Regions from separate parts of the Arthrobacter sp. JZ12 genome, predicted to be linked through region 2. Evidence: riboswitches for the same ligand, from Rfam matches in the RefSeq annotation. Region 2 holds a riboswitch; the other holds the start of a gene.
The links. A riboswitch is a leader RNA that binds a small molecule or an ion and turns the genes downstream of it on or off. The one in region 2 is predicted to bind cyclic di-AMP.
Positions count from the first base shown of each region.

Region 1 (9,633 bases), 1.4 Mb from region 2:
TGATCACCGCGGCCTCGGGCATTGTGACGCCGGTTGGGCCGGAGCAGGCGATCGAGCAACTTCGGTCCGTGCGCCAGGCCGCCGTTGTCGGTGTCGGCCCGCACGGCACTCAGGCGGTGGTCGCCGTCGTCGTACCCGAAGGAGGAAAGGCGGCTGCGGGGCTCGCGCCGACCGGAATCACGCTGGAAGTCCGCGCAGCAGCCCGCACCATGGGAGTGGACCTGGCTGCGGTCCTCACGCTTCCGGAACTGCCTACCGACATTCGGCACAATGCGAAGATCGATCGCGCGAGGGTCGCGCAGTGGGCTGGGCGACGCCTGTCCGGGCAACGGGGCGGCCGGCCGTGAAGGTTCTGGTGACCGGAGCCAGCGGGATGCTGGGCGGAGCTGTGGCAGCGCTGATGGTCGGCCGGAGTTACTCGGTGCGCACTTTCCAGCGGCGGGGCTCCAGGGTCGCGGGCGCGCAGGATGTCTTCGGCGACCTCACCGATCCTGCGGCGGTTGAACAGGCAGTGGCAGGCGTTGACGGCATCATCCATCTGGCAGCGAAAGTTTCCTTCTCCGGCGAGGAGAACGAGTTCCACCGGGTCAATGTGCTGGGTACCGCCTCGCTGCTGGAAGCTGCACGCGCAGCCGGAGCACAGCGCTTCATTTATGTCTCGTCGCCATCAGTGGCTCACGTCGGCAGATCTCTGGCCGGTGCCGGTGCAGAGCCGGCAGATCCGCACGGTGCCCGCGGCGCCTATGCCCGCACCAAGGCGCAGGCCGAGCGGCTTGCCCTCACGGCTGACGATGGACGGATGGCCGTGGCAGCGATTCGTCCGCACGTTGTCTGGGGGCCCGGCGATACCCAGTTGGTTGAACGTGTGATTGCGCGTGCCCACGCGGGCAGGCTGCCCTTACTGTCCGGCGGGACTGCAATGGTGGATACAACATACGTGGACAACGCCGCCTCCGCGATTGCAGCCGCGTACGAGCGTATCGAACACATCCGCGGGCTTGCCCTGGTGGTCACCAACGGGGAACCCCGACCCATCGGTGAGCTTCTGGCGCGCATCTGCGCTGCCGGAGGTGCACCCGAGCCGCGTTGGTCCATTCCCGGTTGGCTGGGAAGGGCGGCCGGCAGCGTTGTGGAGACTCTGTGGCGCCGCTCCACGGCCGACGGCGAGCCTCCCATGACGCGGTTCCTTGCCGAACAACTTTCTACGGCGCATTGGTTCGATCAGCGCCGTACCAGGGAGCTCCTGAATTGGACCCCGGAGGTCGGTCTCGATGAGGGCTTCAAGCGGCTTGCGGCGCACTATGGAAACACTCGCTGATCAATTCTTCAGCGGGAACGCAAAAGGGAGAACCGGATGACCGGTTCTCCCTTTTACGTTGGAGCTGGGCTGCGGGATCGGCGTGAACCCTTCGCTGCTGCCTAGAGGCGCACGAAGAAGGCGCCCGGCAGGTCAGTCAGCGGGTGCTGCATGGTCAGGTTTGCACCATTCATGCCGCTGCTGATTACCTGGCCGCCGCCGGCGTAGACAGCAACGTGTCCACCGGTGATGACGAGATCGCCCGGTGCCGGAGTGCTGACGCGCTGGCCGTAGTTGGCGAACTGCAGCGGACCAAGGTCGCCGACCGGCTTGCCGGCTGCAGCCATGGCGATCTCCACCAGCCGGGTGCAGTCCTGGATTGCACCGGCCGCGAGCTGCGCACGGGCCGAAGCCAGTACCGCGCCGCCGATTCCGCTCGATGCGCCGTCAGCGACGGTGATCTTGGTGGACGATGCGGTGGTGATGCCCATGGTGCTGGTCTCTGCAGGAGCAGGGGCCGGTGCCGGAGCAGGGGCGGGCGCCGGAGCAGGGGCCGGTGCCGGAGCAGCAGCCGGTGCCGGAGCAGCAGCCGGAGCCGGAGCAGCGGCGGCGCTGCCGGACAGGCTGATTACCTGGCCGGGGTAGATGATGGAGTCCCAGCCCAGTCCGTTAGCAGCGAAAACTGCTTCCAGGCTGACACCGTAGTTCGCCGCAATGGCGCCCAGAGTGTCCCCCGGCTTCACGGTGTGGGTCGGTGCACCGGCAGCGGGTGCTGCAGGTGCGGGGGCGGGGGCAGCAGGTGCTGCTACCTGGACGCTGGTGTCGGCAGCCTGGACGGCTGCGGTGGTGGTGGTGCCTGCGCTGGCGGGCAGCGCTGCTCCGAAAAGGATTCCGGATGCTGCAACCATGACGGCTGCGGGACGGCCAACGGTTCCGGCGGACGAGCTGACAGCGTTGGAAACGAGCTTCAGCTTGCTGGGCGGAGTTGCACGGTGGCGCGCGACATGACGGTTCTTAGACAAAGGAATAGCCTCTCCCAATGCCTGCGGAGTTAGCTGTCGGATTCGGATGGGAGCCACCCGGACGTCTGCGGCATCAAGCCGGTACGTCTTCACCCCTAGGACTTCTTGCGAAGCCCGCTATCTGGTTCCCCCGCTCCTGCCGGTATGTCTAGCGAACGGACCCTCCGGCAGCGACAGGATTAGGCAATCAGCCGGAAGGGAGCCGGGCTGGTGAACCCGGCGTGTCCATAACGTTACATTCTTCGCGTCGAAAAGTCACATTTCGATCACGGGCCGGGCGCCCCTGCGCCCGGCCCGGAATCGTCCGCGCTAGTCAGACCTGAATGTTTCTGCTGGTCAGACCTATATTTTGTATTCGTCCTGGGCGGTTTCACCGGTGGAGTTATCGCCGCCTCGGTGCATGGCGGACTGCGCCTTCTTAAGGGCTTCCGTTGCCTGCGCCTGCACCTCGGGAGCCTTTGCCTTGACGGCCTCGGTAGCGCCGCTGACTTTGTCCTGCACCTTTGGGTTGTTCCAAAGCTCGTTCGCCTTGACCTTGATCTGTTCGTAGCTTGCACGACCAGCCCGGGCGCCCAGAACGTAGCCCGCTGCCATACCTGCCGCAAACACCAACTTGTTCTTCATTGCCATTCTCCTGTCGTGTCGACTTACTCAGAAGTCGAATCTAGTCAGGGTGCTTACTTTTGTCACGTCCGCGCACTCACCAACGGCCATTTCGGGGTCGTGGTTGGCAGCGGGGGCACGTGTAGGACGACCGGTTCATGAAGGTGTCGCGGCGGATCTGGGAGACCCGTCCATCCTCTGCACAGCGCAGGCACGGCTGGTTTTCGCGTCCATAGGCGTTGAGGGATCGTGCGAAGTAGCCCGAAGCGCCGTTGACGTTCACATACAGAGAGTCGAAGCTGGTTCCTCCGGCCTCGAGTGCGCGCACCATAACATCGCGGCACGCATCCACAAGCCGGGTCGCTTCCGGGCGGCGGAGCGTCTCAGTCGGCCGGGCGTAGTGCAGCCTGGCAGCCCAAAGGGACTCGTCCGCATATATGTTCCCGATTCCGGAGATCAGGCTTTGATCGAGAAGTGCACGCTTGATTCCGGTACGTCGGGAGCGAAGCCGTCGATAGAACTCCTCGAACGAAAACGCCGGATCCAGTGGATCCCGGGCGATATGCGCGGCCTCAACCGGCACCACGGGTTCCGGATTCTCACCTAGCCCGCCCGGCCGCCCGTCGGCAGTGGGGACCATGGAAGTCACGAACAGTCCGCCGAAAATCCGCTGGTCGACGAATCGCAATTCTTCGGGAAGCCGCTGGGCGGCATCAGTGGCGGAAGACAGGACCAGTCGCACTTTCAGGTGTTTTTCATCCGGTTGCCCGGCGTCCTCTACAAGCAGCTGTCCGCTCATTCCAAGGTGGGCCATGAGCGCCACCGGCTCACGTGCTGGCGGCGCACCCGGTTCGAGGGAGGGAGATTCGCCTACTGCGGCAGCAGCATCGTCGTCGGGAACTGCGAGCGGCAGCCAAAGAAACTTGCCACGCCGCACTGCGTCCGCCACGCGCGCGCCGACCAGGTTTCCGCGAAAGTCCTCCACCCCGAGCGCGTGCCGCCGGATGGAGCGTTGGTCGAGGACCTCAACGGATTCGATCCGCCGGCCGCGCACCCACCGCGCAAGACCACGGCGGACAACCTCCACCTCGGGAAGTTCCGGCATTGAAATCCCCGAACTTCAGGAAGGGTTGACGGAGGAATCGGACCCCACGCCGGCGGAGGCAGCCGACTTGTCAGCGCCGTCGGCCTGCAGCAGCTTCCAGGAGGCCGCAGCTGCCTCCTGCTCGGCTTCCTTCTTGGAACGACCGGACCCGGAACCGTAGGTATTGCCGCCGATGGTCAGTACCGCTTCGAATCGACGGTCGTGATCCGGGCCGTAACCGGTCACGCGGTAGTCAATGACCCCCATGCGTTGCGCAGCGGCGATCTCCTGAATACTTGTCTTCCAGTCGGTGCCTGCCCCGAGTGCTGCCGCGTCCTTGAGGACCGGCCCGATGATGCGCATGACTAGGCAACGGGCAGTTTCCATGCCGTTGCTGAGATAAGTGGCGCCGATGATGGCTTCCATGGTGTCGGCAAGGATGGAGGACTTGTCCCAACCGTTGGTCAGCTTTTCGCCCTGGCCCAGTAGGATGTGCGGACCGAGCCCCAGCCCCCGCGCCACGGACGCCAGAGCGCGCGTGCTGACGACTGCGGACCTCCGTTTGGCCAGCTCCCCCTCGGAGAGCTCAGGATTATCCCGGTAGAGGGCATCCGTTATGGACAGCCCCAACACAGCGTCCCCGAGGAATTCCAGGCGCTCGTTGGTGGGAATGCCGCCCTGCTCGTAGGCGTAGGAGCGGTGAGTCAGGGCAAGACGAAGCGTCTCGGCGTCAATACTGACACCGAGACGCTTCAAAAGGTCTTCAGAACTTTCCACGCAGGCGACGCTTTCGCGATTTCTGCTGCCGGTGCCTGACATGGCACCACCAGCAATCTAGACGTCGGCTACCTTGCGGCCCTTGTACTCAAGGAACAGCGCGGTACCTGCGGAGTCGGTTACAACCTTGGCCTGATGGGCAAGGCTGTAGGTGACGCGACCGTTCTCCACCGTCTTCACCAGCTTGGGAGCAACAGCCTTCCACTGGGAACGGCGTGCACGCGTATTCGAGCGGGACATCTTCCGCTTGGGAACAGCCACGACTAACTCTCTTCTCTCTCGTCTAACTCTGTCTTTGCTTCTGGTTCCGCCACCTGGGGGTCAGCGGCCGTGCCGGCCAACCCTGCCAGAGCAGCCCAGCGGGGGTCAAGGACCTCGTGCTGGTGTCCCGGGTGATCCTCGAGGCGCGCACCACACTCGGCGCACAACCCGGGGCAATCCTCCCGGCATACCGGCTGGAACGGCAGTGAGGTCACCACCGCGTCCCGCAGCACAGGTTCGAGATCGACGGAGTCGTTCTCCACCATGCGCTGCACGTCCTCCTCTTCATCCTCCGCCAACTCAGGGGCGTCGTAGTAGAAGAGTTCCTGCACATCGACGCTGCTGCCGTACGCGATCGGATCGAGGCATCGACCGCATTCGCCGGATACTTCGACGTCAACGGTTCCCGATACCAGGATCCCTTCATGCACGGCCTCGAACCTCAGATCCAACTCCATGTCGGAGCCTTCCTGAACGCCGATGAGCGCCACACCAAAATCCTTCGGTGCGGGCACATGTTCTTCGACTGTCCGCATACTTCCCGGGCTACGCCCGAGGTCCCTGACACTAAAGACCAGGGGCGAACTGAGATCGCTCTTAATGGGAACTCCTGTAGAACACGTGACCGACGAACCATCTTAGCGTGAAAGCAACCTCCACCCCAAACCGGACGCGGGTTGCATTACCACTGGGCAGGACGGAATGTGCCCGTTCCTGCCAGCATAGCCGGAACGGGCACATCTACCGTCCCGGGCCGGCTATATGCTTGCAAGCGTGTCGGCCCGCAATCGTTTCGTCGGACCCCTCACCCGAGTGGTGAGCCGGGCGGTCCGCGCCGGGGCCATCACCGCCGTCGTGCTCGCGGTAACCGGCTGCGGTGGCACCCAGCCAACGACGGCGGGAGCCGAACTTCACGTCTATGCTGCAGCCTCCCTGAGGAAGCCCTTTGAGGACATTGCCCGCGAGTTCGAATCAGTTCACCCGGGAACAACAGTTCAACTGAATCTCGCCGGGTCGTCTGAACTGGCTACGCAGATCATCGCTGGTGCTCCCGCTGACGTCTTTGCTTCGGCCGACCAGTCCACCATGGCACGGGTAGCCGACGAGGGCCTTGTGGCAGCGCCCGCCCGCGCGTTCGCCACCAACTTCCTGACCATCGCAGTGGCACCGGGGAACCCCCTGGGAATCGATTCGCTGAAGTCACTGACTGATCCGGACATCGCGGTGGTGCTCTGTGCCGAGCAGGTTCCGTGCGGGGCTGCTGCGGCGAGGGCACAGAACGCCGCCGGCGTAGACATCCAACCCGTCAGCGAGGAGGCCTCCGTCACGGATGTGCTGGGCAAAATCCGGTCCGGACAGGCAGATGCCGGCCTGGTGTATGTCACCGATGTCGCAGCTGCGTTGGACAGCGTGGACGGGGTGCCCTTCGACGAGGCTGCAGACGCGGTGAATGTATACCCGATTGCATCCACTCCATCGGGCGGCACGCGTGCCGACGAATTCGTCGACTTCACCCTTGGGCCCCAGGGCCGGAAGATCCTCGCCGAGGCGGGGTTTGGAGCGCCATGAGGCGTCGTTACCCCGGGCTTCCTGCCTGGACGCTCCTACCCGCAGGCATCGGCGCACTGTTCCTGACCCTGCCACTGCTGGCCATCGTCGTCAGGGTTGACTGGACCCGTTTTGTACAACTCGTCACGTCGGAGTCCTCTCGTGCCGCCCTGCTTCTAAGTCTCCAGACGTCCGGAGCAAGTACGGTCCTCTGCCTTCTCTTCGGAATTCCACTGGCACTGACGCTTGCCCGGACGCGTTTCCGCGGGCAGCAGATCCTGCGCGCCTTCGTGCTCCTGCCCCTGGTCCTTCCACCGGTTGTGGGCGGCATCGCCCTGCTGTACACCTTCGGACGACAGGGCCTGCTAGGCACCTCCCTGCGCATCCTGGGGGTAGACGTTGCCTTCTCCACCGCCGCCGTCGTCCTGGCACAGACCTTCGTTGCCCTTCCCTTCCTGGTCCTGAGCCTGGAGGGTGCGCTGCGCACAGCGGGCACCCGCTACGAGGCTGTCGCAGCAACTCTGGGTGCACGCCCCACAACCGTGCTTCGGCGGGTGAGTCTTCCGCTCGTTCTTCCTGGAATCCTCTCCGGCGGCGTGCTTTCCTTCGCCCGTGCTCTAGGTGAGTTCGGTGCCACCCTCACCTTCGCCGGCAGCCTGCAGGGCGTCACCCGCACCCTGCCGCTGGAGATCTACCTGCAGCGGGAGACCGATCCGGATGCCGCCGTCGCACTGTCACTGGTGCTGCTGGCGGTTGCCGTTCTGGTGGTTGTTCTTGCACACCGCATCCGGGACGGTGGTCATGAGGCTTGAGTGCACAGCCCGGATCCAAGCCCGGGACTTCGACGTGCAGCTATCGCTCGCCCCGGGTGAGACGGTGGCGGTGATGGGACCGAACGGCGCCGGAAAATCCACCCTGCTGAATGTGCTGGCAGGCCTGATCCGTCCCGACCGCGGTGCCGCCCGGCTCGGCAATAAGACCCTGTACGACGACGACACTTGGCTCGCGCCCCATTCCCGCGGGATTGCGCTCCTGGCCCAGGACGCGTTGCTGTTTCCGCATATGACGGTGCTGGAAAATGTGGCTTTCGGTCCGCGTTCCGCCGGCGCCTCGCGGACAACGGCCAGGGAAACCGCCCGCAGGTGGCTTCAGGAGGTGGACGGGGAGGACCTGGCGGCCCGGCGTCCTGCGGGCCTATCGGGTGGACAGGCCCAACGCGTTGCCATCGCTCGGGCGCTCGCGGCCGACCCGGATCTCCTCTTGTTGGACGAACCCCTGTCCGCGCTGGATGTTTCGGTGGCATCGATGGTGCGCCGGACCCTGCGGCGCGTATTGGCGGGGCGCAGCGCTGTCTTCGTGACCCACAGCGCGGTGGATGCGCTGCTGTTGGCCGACCGGGCCGTGGTTATTGACGGAGGACGCGTTGTCGAGGACGGGCCTGTTAGGCGTGTCCTGGAACAGCCGCGAAGTTCCTTCGCTGCGGGGCTGGCCGGCGTGAACATCGTATTCGGTACCACCGTGCCTGGGGGCCTCCTCGCTACGGACGGAACACGGGTGTTCGCCCCCGATCCTGAACTACCCCCAGGAGAGGAAGCAGCTGCGGTCTTTCGTCCGCAGTCGGTTGCGGTGCACCGCGGCCATCCGGGCGGCAGTCCCCGTAACGTCCTTCCCGTAGCAATTACTGATCTGGAGCACCACGGAGCCCGGACAACGGTGCGGGCCGGTCATTTGAGCGCCGAGATCACAGCTGCGGCAGCAGCAGATCTTGACCTGGTGCCAGGGTTGAAGGTCTACTTCAGCGTGAAATCCACGGAAGTGAGCCTTTACCTGCGCTGACCATGTTTCTCGGCGTTGCCGGGTTTCTCGGCGTTGCCGGGTTTCTTCTCCTGGCGATGCTTCGCAGCGGCGTCCGACAAGGAGTCGCGATCGTCGAGTTCCTCGCTAAGTTCCTCGTGCCGGTGCTGGGTTTCAGGGTCGGGGCCGTCCTCATGGATGTACTCGACTTCCAGTTGGCGGTGCACCTTGCTGTTGAGCACCTCAACCTGATCGTCTTCCAACTGGTTCAGGTTCTCAGGAAATGGATCTTCGGGTCTGATCCGGCTCTTGCCCATTGGATGCCCCTCTCAAGCCTTACTCCGGTGGCGCTGCCCCCCCAAGCTTACCGGCGACGGCGACTCATTCCGCGCTGGTACGCAACCTCTTCATCACGGCCTTGGGCACGAACGGCGAAATGTCACCGCCAAGGGCGGAGACTTCCTTCAGCAGAGTTGACGACAGATGCGAATAACTCGCTTCCGCCGGAATGAAGACGGTCTCCACGCCGGCCAACTGCCGGTTCATCGCCGCCATGGGCAGTTCATACTCAAAATCAGCGCTGGACCTCAAACCCTTCACGATGAGGTTTGCCCCATGTTCGCGGCAGAACTGTACCAGCAGCCCTTCACCCATCGGACGCACCGATACGCCACGAAGGGAGGTGAGGGTCTCACTGGCTATTTCGAGCCGCTCTTCAAGGGAGAACCTGTACTTCTTCGCGTAGTTCGTCGAGACGGCGACGATCACCTCGTCGAACAGGCTGGCGGCCCGGGCGATGACTTCCAGGTGCCCGTTATGGATGGGGTCGAAGGATCCAGGACAGACGGCACGGCGCATGAGATGAATCTACCGCGAACGACCCACAGGGTTGGTACATCGCGACCGAACCCGATGGTTGGAGATACGTTGGACATACTTGAGACATGAACCAGCAGAATCCGTCCAGACCCCTCCGGCGTTCCGGCTGGCAACGAACCGCCGCAGGCGCGAATCTCCTCTCCCCCTCGGGCCGGCTCGGCACGGTCATCTTCGAGGAGATCACGGGACTCGCCGCCGTCCATGGGGCGATCAATCTCGGACAGGGTTACCCGGACGAAGACGGACCCGCCATCCTCCTGAACTCGGCACGGGAGAACATCGCGGGAGGAATGAACCAGTATGCTCCCGGCCGCGGGTTGCCGGTCCTGCGCGAAGCAATCGCCGCCCATCAGGAGCGCTTCTACGGC
Region 1 is NZ_CP045246.1:1,891,731-1,901,363, forward strand. It holds gene GC088_RS08760 (alpha/beta fold hydrolase) at 1-347, shown strand, start outside; gene GC088_RS08765 (NAD-dependent epimerase/dehydratase family protein) at 344-1,318, shown strand; gene GC088_RS08770 (C40 family peptidase) at 1,420-2,319, opposite strand; cyclic di-AMP (ydaO/yuaA leader) riboswitch at 2,324-2,515, opposite strand; gene GC088_RS08775 (YtxH domain-containing protein) at 2,662-2,943, opposite strand; gene mutM (bifunctional DNA-formamidopyrimidine glycosylase/DNA-(apurinic or apyrimidinic site) lyase) at 3,020-4,027, opposite strand; gene rnc (ribonuclease III) at 4,043-4,783, opposite strand; gene rpmF (50S ribosomal protein L32) at 4,841-5,044, opposite strand; gene GC088_RS08795 (YceD family protein) at 5,047-5,580, opposite strand; gene modA (molybdate ABC transporter substrate-binding protein) at 5,819-6,613, shown strand; gene GC088_RS08805 (ABC transporter permease) at 6,610-7,404, shown strand; gene GC088_RS08810 (sulfate/molybdate ABC transporter ATP-binding protein) at 7,394-8,428, shown strand; gene GC088_RS08815 (hypothetical protein) at 8,416-8,703, opposite strand; gene coaD (pantetheine-phosphate adenylyltransferase) at 8,768-9,244, opposite strand; gene GC088_RS08825 (aminotransferase class I/II-fold pyridoxal phosphate-dependent enzyme) at 9,331-9,633, shown strand, end outside.
Region 1: it holds a riboswitch for cyclic di-AMP, as region 2 does, so the genes downstream of both, GC088_RS08770 (C40 family peptidase) here and GC088_RS02390 (NlpC/P60 family protein) in region 2, are expected to answer to the same signal.

Region 2 (9,633 bases):
GCGCAGCGAACGACGCCGTCGGGCCGCCATCGCGCGGAACGACCATTCCTTCACCGGCCTGAGTCAGAAAGTGGCGATTGCCGCCGCCGCATCAGGCATGGTGTTGACGGTGGCATTGCCCACGACGGCCGCTGTGGTCCCGTCGCAGGCTCAGGCGGTAGCTGCGCCCGTCGAAGCCGAGCAGGAAGTCCTTCAGCCGGTTCAGGCTGCTGAGGGCGCCGATATCTCGTTCGATCGCGCTGCCCTGCACGGCCGGTTCGATCCGGACGCCAAGCTTGCCGATATCGTCTCCGCTTCCGGCGGCAAGGTGGTCACGGCAGAGTCAAAGGGCTCGCTTGCCGCGCCGTTGGACAAGGTGGTCATGACTTCACCCTTCGGGAACCGTGTAAGCCCGATTACCGGTGCCGGTGAGATGCACACCGGTCAGGACATGAGCGAGGCCTGCGGAACCGCTGTGAAGGCAGCGGCGGCCGGTACGGTTACCTTCGTCGGCTGGCACCCCTACGGTGGCGGCAACCGGGTAGTTGTGAAGCACGCAAACGGCCTCGAGACCACCTACAACCACCTCGCGTCCATTGACGTGGCTGAAGGCCAGGTTGTGGAGCGCGGAGAGGCTATCGCCAGGGTCGGATCTACCGGTGCATCCACTGGCTGCCACCTACATTTCGAGGTCCTGGTTGACGGCAAGAACGTCGATCCGCTCGCTTGGCTGTGACCGTTCACAGCTTGTTCGTAACCATGAACACACCGTTCCGTGACCGGAATGTGACATTGCAAAAAAACTGATGTACCGTACAACTCGTGCCAAATCGCAGGGGGTTTGGCACTCTCGCGCAGATCGCCTAGCTCTGCCACTGCGTGAGGTCCGTTCGCAACAAATTCGCATGGCAGGGGCGGGGGAACCAATTTTGGGCCTCCTTTACGGAAGTCCTTGGGGTTAAGTCGCTGAATCTCCCACGATTCGCGGCCGGGTGACTCCCATCCGAATCCGACAGCTCACCTCGCAGGCGTAGGGAGAGGCAACTTAACGTGTCAAATAGCTCTGCCCTGGGTCGCCACCGCGCGGTTCCGGCTCATACAAGCTCGCTCGCAGCAATTTCCAAGGCTGTATCTTCGAACGCAGGTTCCGTAGGGCGTCAGGCAGCGGTCATCGTTGCAGCATCCGGCCTGGTGCTCACCGCCGGCCTTCCGGCCCACGGCGCAGCAGACGCACAGCGTTCGGCACAGGCCGTCAAGACCCTCAGCACCGCCGTCCAGCCGGCCACCGTCAGCGCCGCCGCCGACGCGACCGTTTCCTTCGAGCGGACAGCCGTAGCAACGGTGGAGGCACCGGTTGCCGCCGAGCCCGTAGAGGTTGCACCCGAGGTTGCCGTCCAGACCGCCCAGGAAGTGGCAGTTGAGGAACCCGCCGCTGAGCCTGTCGTCGAAGTTGCGGCCGCAGTAGAGGTTGAGGCCGCTCCCGCCGCCGAGGCCGCTCCCGCCGCCGAGGCCCCCGAGCCGGTCAAGGCCCCCACCGCCAGCGGTGTAGGCGCAGCACTCGTCGGCTCTGCCTACTCCCAGATCGGTGTCGCCCAGGACTGCACCGCCATGGTCGAGAAGGCCCTGCGCTCCATCGGCAAGACCGTCGGCGACATCGCTCCCGGCGACTTTTACGCTTTCGGATCGGTTGTATCCACTCCCGCTCCCGGAGACCTCGTCATCACCGCTGGCCACGTTGCCATCTACGTCGGCAACGGCCAGGTCATCAGCGGCGGCTTGAACGGCATGAACACCGGCCTTCACAGCCTGTCCGACCTGCCCGGCGCAAGCTTTGTCCGCGTTAGCTAAGACAGACCTACCTGGAGCGAATCCTCACATGACTTCCCAGACCCGTGCCATCGCGCGCCACCGCGCCGAGGTTCAGCGTTCAGCCCACCTTTCAACCATCGCACGCGCAGTAAGCGACAACGCCGGCGGTGTCGGGCGTCAGGCAGCTGTTATCGCGGCAGCGTCCGGCCTGGTTCTCACCAGCGGTGTTGCAGCAAATGCAGTGGAGTTGCCCGCCGAGCGCAACACCATCACCACCACGCTCGAGGTCCAGCTGCCTGCGGCTCCCGTTCAGGCTCCCGCAGATGCCGAGATTTCCTTCAACAAGACCGCCGTGAAGGCGATTGCGGCCCCGGTTGTAGCAGCCCCCGAGGTTCAGCCGCAGGCAGAGACCGTTGAGGTAGCTCCTGTGGAAGCTGCTCCTGTTGCCGAGCCTGCAGTTGCGCTCGAGGTTGAAGCAGCGCCGGTGGCCGCTACAGCAGCTGTCACCGAGACCAAGGCTCCGGAGGTCCCTGAGGCCTCCTCGGGTGTTGCCGCTACGATCGCCGCAGCAGCCAAGGCCCAGCTCGGTGTAACCCAGGACTGCACCCGACTCGCAAGCAACGCTCTGGCAGCTGCGGGAATCAACTTCCACGGCTGGCCTGCAGGCTACCTCTCCCTTGGCCGGACGGTCAGCGCTGCCGAAGCCATCCCCGGTGACCTCATCTACTACGCCGACGGCGGCATGGGCGCAGCCCACATTGCCGTCTACATCGGCGGTGGACAGGCAGTCCACGGCGGATTCAACGGGAACCAGACGGTCATCGCTCCGGCCGAACTGGGATCCGGCGGCGTGTACATCCGCGTCGGCGGCTAGCTCCGGCGTTCATCAGAATGCGTAAAGCCCCCTGTCATACGGCAGGGGGCTTTTGCGTTTCGATTGACGGATCCTTGCTCCCACGGCTTACTCTTGCAATGTCAATCCGAAGTACCTTCGCTGTAGCTGCAGGGGCGTCAGGGATTCCGCGAATCTCGGCTACGGACGGCAAAGAGGAATGTGCATGCGCACTCTCGTTCTGAATGCTGGATATGAACCACTGGCGGTGGTGACCTTCCGCCGGGCACTTGTGCTGGTATTGACAGGGAAGGCCAGCGTGGTGGCCGAAGGGGATGACCCGGTAGTGGGACCCAACGAAGTGCTCTCGCGCCCGTCCGTGATCCTGCTGAACAGATACGTGAAGATCCCGTACCGCAACAACGTCGTAGCAACCCGGCGGGGTGTCCTTCGCCGGGACAACCACCTCTGTGCCTACTGCGGAAAGACTGCCTCAACCATCGACCACGTAACACCACGCTCCCGTGGAGGAGAGGACAGCTGGGAGAACCTGGTTGCGTGTTGCCTGCGCTGTAACAACGCCAAGGGCGACAAGACCCTCGCTTCCCTCGGCTGGTCCCTGCGGGTCGTGCCGAAACCGCCGCGCGGTACTTCATGGCAGATCCGCGAACTGGAAAAGCCGTCACCGCAGTGGACGGCGTTCCTGCCCGCTGACACGGCGGCGTGAGCAGCGCCGCCCGCGGGCCGGCTGGCGCCGCTGTTGCTTTCGACGCCGTCATCCTCACCGGCGGTAGGTCATCTCGCCTTGGGGGAGTCGCGAAATCGGGCCTCACCTTCGCCGGAAGAACCTTGCTGGCACATACATGTGAGGCCGCACGTGAGGCGCGGCGCCTCGTCGTCGTCGGCGCTAATGAGCCGGAACTGCCCGCCCGGGCTGAACTGGTCCGCGAGGAGCCGGCCTTCGGCGGGCCGGCGGCGGCGGTGGCTGCCGCCGTCGCAAGGTTACGGGACCACCCTGCTTGCTGGACGCTGGTCCTGGCCTGCGACATGCCCTTCGTGGCCGACGCGCTCCCGGTGCTGTTTGCTGAGGCGCTCCGAACTGAAACGTCAGTTCTGGCCAACGACGGCGGCCGCGAGCAACCGCTGGCCGCACTCTACCGCTGGGATGACCTGGCCGCCGCGGTGGGCGGGGAAGAAGTAAGGAATCTGTCTATGCGCGCCCTCCTTGCTAGGGTGCAATGGACTGCAGTCGACGTTCCCGCTGGTTCCACCCACGATGTAGACACGTGGGCAGACGCACAGAAACTTGGTGTCGAAGGGCCGGACGCGGGCATCTAGCGAAAGGTTCACATCATGGAGGATCGGGATCGCCTGCTGAGGCGATGGAGCGAACAGCTCCTGGAGATGTTCGAACTGACGGGCACGGAAGTCGATGTTGACGCTGTTCTTGCCCTGGCCGGAAAGGCTGCCCATTCCATTGTTCGTCCGGCAGCGCCACTGACCACGTTCATAGCCGGTTACGCGGCAGGAATGGCTGTTGGCGCCGGACATGCCGACAGCTCGACGGCGATGCGCTCAGCCCTTTCCGCGGCGGGGGAAGCCTGCCCGGCGGTTAATGGGGATCGGAGCGGCCAGTGAGCGAATCGCAGCGCAACGTCAGTTGGGACGACGCGAGGAAGCTGGCATTCGAAGCCGCCACGCCGAAGCCTCCCCAAACGGTGAACCTTGCGGACGCGCTCGGGCAAACTCTGGCCGAACCGGCCGTGGCGCTGCAGCCCATCCCGCACTATGCCTCATCCGCCATGGACGGGTGGGCTGTGTGCGGGGAGCCGCCGTGGACCCTGGTCACTCCTGTACAGGAGGATGAAAGCCCCTGGCACCGGGCACACGAACACAAGAAGTCCGGTTACGCCGCACTGGAGCCGGGCCAGGCAACGTTCATCCTCACCGGCGGTGTAGTTCCGCCCAACGCGACGGGAATCCTGCGGACGGAGCACGGCGCGGTGCGCGACGGCGTCCTGACCAGGAACGAACGCGCGCGCGACGACGAGCCCCGCCAGGACGAGCACATCCGCCCGGCAGGCGAGGAAGCGGCAGAGGGCACCGAAACCATCCCAGCAGGTGCAGTCCTCAATCCGGCACAGATCGCGCTGGCCGCCGTCTGCGGATACGACACGCTGCCTGTGCTCCGCGCGCCGCGCGTCTCACTGCTGCTGACCGGGGACGAAGTGATCGAAGCCGGCCTGCCCGAGCCGGGCCTGGTCCGGGACACGTTCGGGCCGCAGTTGCCGGGCCTCGTAACCATGCTGGGCGGCCACGTGGACACCGTAGCGCGGGCGCGTGATGACCTTGACGACGTCGTCGCCGCCATCAGCGCGGAGGCCCTCGACGAGATGTCGCTTGCACGGGCGTCCAGCGATGTATTGATCAGCACGGGGGGCACCGGTGCTTCCGACGCCGATCACATCCGCCGCGCGCTGACGGTCCTGGAAGCAGACCTGATCATCGACGGCATCGCGATGCGCCCCGGCCACCCGACCCTGCTCGCGCGGCTGCCCGACGGACGGTTCTTCGTGGGCCTGCCCGGTAATCCCCTGGCCGCAATGATGGCGCTCTTCACTGTGGGGGTGCCGCTGCTTGCCGGATTGCGCGGGGCGACGCTCCCCAAACCCGGTTGTGCGCTCGCCGGCGAGCCGTTTGAACCGTTGCCCGGCCGCACCCGGCTGGTGCCGTATCGCAATGAACAGGATCGCGCGATGCCTACCACCCACTACCGCTCAGGCATGCTTCGCGGCCTGGCGGAAGCGGACGGTGTGCTCATAGTTCCCGAGCAGGGTTGCCAGCCGGATGAGAAAGTGCGTGCCCTCTCCCTGCCCTGGTTCAGCTGACCGGAGTCGGGCTAACCGGAGGGTCAGCTAAATGAAGGGTCGGGTTCTGCCCAGGCAGAACCCGACCCTCCAATTGCTAGACCGTCGCGGGCATGTCCTTCCGCTTGTTCTCCTCGCTGCTGCCTCCGGCCGGGCCCTCAGCAGCGGGTTCCAACCGGATAATTACACCCTTTGAAACGGGGGTGTTGCTTCCCTTGACGGTGTCGTCCAGGGGAACCAGCGCGTTTCCTTCCGGGTAGTAGGCCGCGGCGCACCCCCGCGCGGTCGGGTAGGACACTGCCCGGAACTTGCGCAGGACGCGGTCCTTTCCGTCCGTATATTCGCCGTGGACGTCAACCAGGTCGCCGTCGTTGAAGCCCAGCTCCTTGAGATCCTCCGGGTTGATGAAGATGACGTGGCGCCCCTTTTTGATGCCACGGTAGCGGTCGTTGTACCCGTAGATCGTGGTGTTGAACTGGTCGTGGGAGCGCATGGTCTGCAGGATCAGCCGTCCCGGCGGGCACTCGATCGGATCCAGCTCGTTGACGGTCAGCTGGGCCTTTCCGGTGGGGGTACTGAAGGTGCGCGAGTCCCGGGGCCCGTTGGCCAGCAGGAATCCGTCTTTTTCCCGGATTCGCCGGTTGTAGTCATGGCAGCCGCTCACCACGTGCGAGATGTGGTCACGGATGCGGTCGTAATCGTCCTCGAAGCCTGTCCAGTCGGCAGCGACCTTGGTTCCCAGCGTGGCCTTTGCCAGACGGCTGACAATGGCGATCTCGGAGAGAAGCCCCGGCGCTACAGGCTCAACCCTGCCCTGCGAGGAGTGAACCGCAGACACCGTGTCCTCGACCGAGACGAACTGCGGCCCGGTCGCCTGCATGTCGATTTCGGTGCGGCCAAGCGTGGGAAGGATTAGGGCTTCCCCGCCGACAACTGTGTGGGATCGATTCAGCTTCGTCGAGATTTGGACATTCATCTCAAGGTTCTGCATTGCAGCTTCGGTCGCGGCTGTATCAGACATGGCTGCGACGAAGTTGCCGCCGAGTGCGAGGAAGAACTTGATTTCACCGTCGCGCATCCGGCGAACGGTCTCCACCGCGTCCGCACCATGCTCGATCGGGGGCTCGAACGAGAACTCCTTGCCAAGGGCTTCGAGGAAGGCCGGGGGCATCTGCTCCCAGATTCCCATGGTCCGGTCGCCCTGCACATTGGAGTGCCCGCGGATCGGTGAGGCGCCGGCACCCGGCCTGCCGATGTTCCCGCGGAGCAAGAGGAGGTTGATCATCTCCTTGATGGTGCCCACGCCGTTCCGTTGCTGGGTGACGCCCATGGCCCAGGTGATAATGACGCTCTTTGCCTTGATGTACCGCTCGGCAAGCTCGTCAATCTCCTCGGAGCGAAGACCTGTAAGCCTCAGTACCTCCTGCTCATCCAGCTCCGCCAGATGCTGCCGGAGTTCGTCGAGGCCTTCGCAGTACTGGTCGAGGAACTCGTGGTCCAGCACTGTTCCTGGGTTCCGGTCCTCAGCTTCGAGCACCCGCTTGGAAACGGCCTGCAGGAGGGCCATGTCGCCGCCACTGCGTATCTGCAGGAACTGATCGGCCAGATCGGTGCCCCGCCCGACGATGCCCTTTGGTTTCTGCGGGTTCTTGAACCGGCGCAGACCAGCCTCGGGCAGGGGGTTGACGGCAACGATGGAGCCCCCGTTCTCCTTCTGCTTCTCCAGCGCGCTCAACATGCGCGGATGGTTTGTGCCCGGGTTCTGCCCGATGACGATGAGCAGGTCGGCCTTCAGGTAGTCGTTGTAGGTAACGGTGGCCTTGCCGATCCCGATGGTCTGTCCCATGGCAACGCCCGAGGACTCGTGGCACATATTCGAGCAGTCAGGCAGGTTGTTGGTTCCGAATCCGCGGACAAACAGCTGGTAGATGAAGGCCGCTTCGTTCGAGGCCCGCCCGCTGGTGTAGAAGGCAGCCTCATTGGGCGAGGCAAGGCTCTTGAGCTTCCCGGAAATGATGCTGAACGCCTGGTCCCAGCCGATGGGCCGGTAGTGGTCGTCGCCGGCTGCCTTGTAGACGGGTTCGGTGAGCCGCCCCTGCATTCCGAGCCAGTACTCGGAGCGTTCCCGCAGCTCGCTGACCGGGTGCTCCGCCCAGAAATCGGAGGAGATCGTGACCGGGGTGGCCTCCCAGGTAACGGCCTTCGCACCGTTCTCGCAGTATTCGAAGGTGCTGCGGTGGTCAGAGGGATCGGGCCAGGCGCAGCTCATGCAGTCAAAGCCCTGCTTCTGGTTCATGTGGAGCAGGGTTCGGGCGCTTCGTTCCACGCCCATATGCTTCAGCGCGGGCTGCATTGAGTGGTAGACGCCGGGCACGCCTGCTGCCCAATCTTTTGGCTTGTCGACGTCGAGATCGTTCTCGTCAACTTCCTCGACGTGCGGATTCGAACGAGTCATCGTCCTTGCCTTCCCTTGAGGTTCCCGGCACTGAGCTGCCGCCTGTTCCATTGTCTATCACGCCTCTTCCGGGCGGGAGGGGTGAACTGCTGGCTTCACGCAATCACGGTCCATTAGGCTCGATGTGGATGCGGGAGGCAGTTCAATGACGCGAGTGATGGACCGGCGGAGGATAACGCGGTATCGGTTGGACGGCCCGGTCAGCCGTCGGGAAGACAGGCTGGCCGGTGAGGAACCGCTAGAGATCCGTTTGGGTGGCTCCTCATTCTCGGTAACCATGCGCACCCCGGGCGAGGACTTTGACCTGGTCGCAGGCTTCCTGGTCTCCGAGGGTGTCGTGAGCCAGCCTGGTGAGATCGTGAGCCTCCGCTACTGCGCGGGCGTCGACGAGGAGGGCCGCCAGACCTTCAACGTCGTCGAGGCGCAGCTCCGGCCGGACGTTCCCCTGCCTGATGCCTCCCTTGAGCGGCATGTCTACACCTCCAGTTCCTGCGGAATCTGTGGAACGGCTTCCATCGACGCGGTTCGGAAGTCTGCCCGCTTCAACGTGCACGACGACGGCGGCACGGTGGATCTCTCGATCCTCGCCTCCCTGCCGGAGCGGCTGCGAAGCAGCCAGAAGCTCTTTGACCGCACGGGAGGCGTGCACGCCGCCGGCCTGTTCTCCCGGAACGGTGAACTGCTCTGCCTGCGCGAAGACGTTGGTCGACACAATGCCGTGGACAAGGTGGTCGGCTGGGCGCTGCGCTCCGGCCTGCTTCCGCTGCGCGGAATGATCCTCCAGGTTTCCGGGCGTGCCTCCTTCGAACTGGTGCAGAAGGCACACCTCGCCGGGATTCCGGTACTCGCGGCCGTGAGTGCGCCGTCGTCGTTGGCTGCCGACCTGGCAGAGGAAGCGGGCATCACGCTCGTAGGTTTCAGCCGCGGACAGAGCCTCAACTGCTACACCCATTCCCATCGGATCGACGCGGGAACCGCCCAGACAAAGCCAGGAGTGCCGGGCCGGACGATCCCGGAATAGGGGTACTACGGTGCCGGTTGCACAACAGTATGGAATTGGGCATCTTCAGCTTCGGCGACATCCACCCCAACCCCGTCACCGGCGAGCGGGTGTCACCCGAACAGCGGATGGCGGACCTGCTGGAGCGTGCGCGCCTGGCCGATGAGGTGGGCCTGCACTACTTCGGGGTCGGGGAGCACCATCGGCCGGACTATGCGGTCTCGTCGGTGGTGCCCGTGCTTGCGGCTGCAGCGGCCCAGACGCGGTCGATCCACGTGGGATCGGCGGTAACCGTCCTCAGCACGGAGGACCCGGTGCGCGTGTACCAGCAGTTCGCCACCCTTGACCTTCTCTCCGGCGGACGATCTGAACTTACCGCCGGACGCGGGTCCTTCATCGAGTCCTATCCGCTGTTCGGGGCTGCCCTCGAGGACTACGACGAGCTGTACGAGGAGAAGATCGACCTCCTGCTGCGACTCGACGCCGAAGAACGGATTACTTGGTCCGGACGGTTCCGGCCGCCGCTGGACGACGCGCTCATTCTTCCCAGGCCATCCAAGGGCAATCTGGACATCTGGATCGCGACAGGTGGAACGCCGTCGTCGTCAGTCCGCGCCGCCCGACTGGGCAGGCCGGTGATCTATGCGCTGCTGGGCGGCGCAGTCAACAACTTTGCCCAGCACGCGGCGCT
Region 2 is NZ_CP045246.1:488,303-497,935, forward strand. It holds gene GC088_RS02385 (M23 family metallopeptidase) at 1-715, shown strand, start outside; cyclic di-AMP (ydaO/yuaA leader) riboswitch at 863-1,024, shown strand; gene GC088_RS02390 (NlpC/P60 family protein) at 1,030-1,827, shown strand; gene GC088_RS02395 (NlpC/P60 family protein) at 1,856-2,662, shown strand; gene GC088_RS02400 (HNH endonuclease) at 2,847-3,347, shown strand; gene mobA (molybdenum cofactor guanylyltransferase) at 3,344-3,958, shown strand; gene GC088_RS02410 (DUF6457 domain-containing protein) at 3,974-4,258, shown strand; gene GC088_RS02415 (molybdopterin molybdotransferase MoeA) at 4,255-5,508, shown strand; gene GC088_RS02420 (FdhF/YdeP family oxidoreductase) at 5,585-7,942, opposite strand; gene fdhD (formate dehydrogenase accessory sulfurtransferase FdhD) at 8,088-8,963, shown strand; gene GC088_RS02430 (LLM class flavin-dependent oxidoreductase) at 8,993-9,633, shown strand, end outside.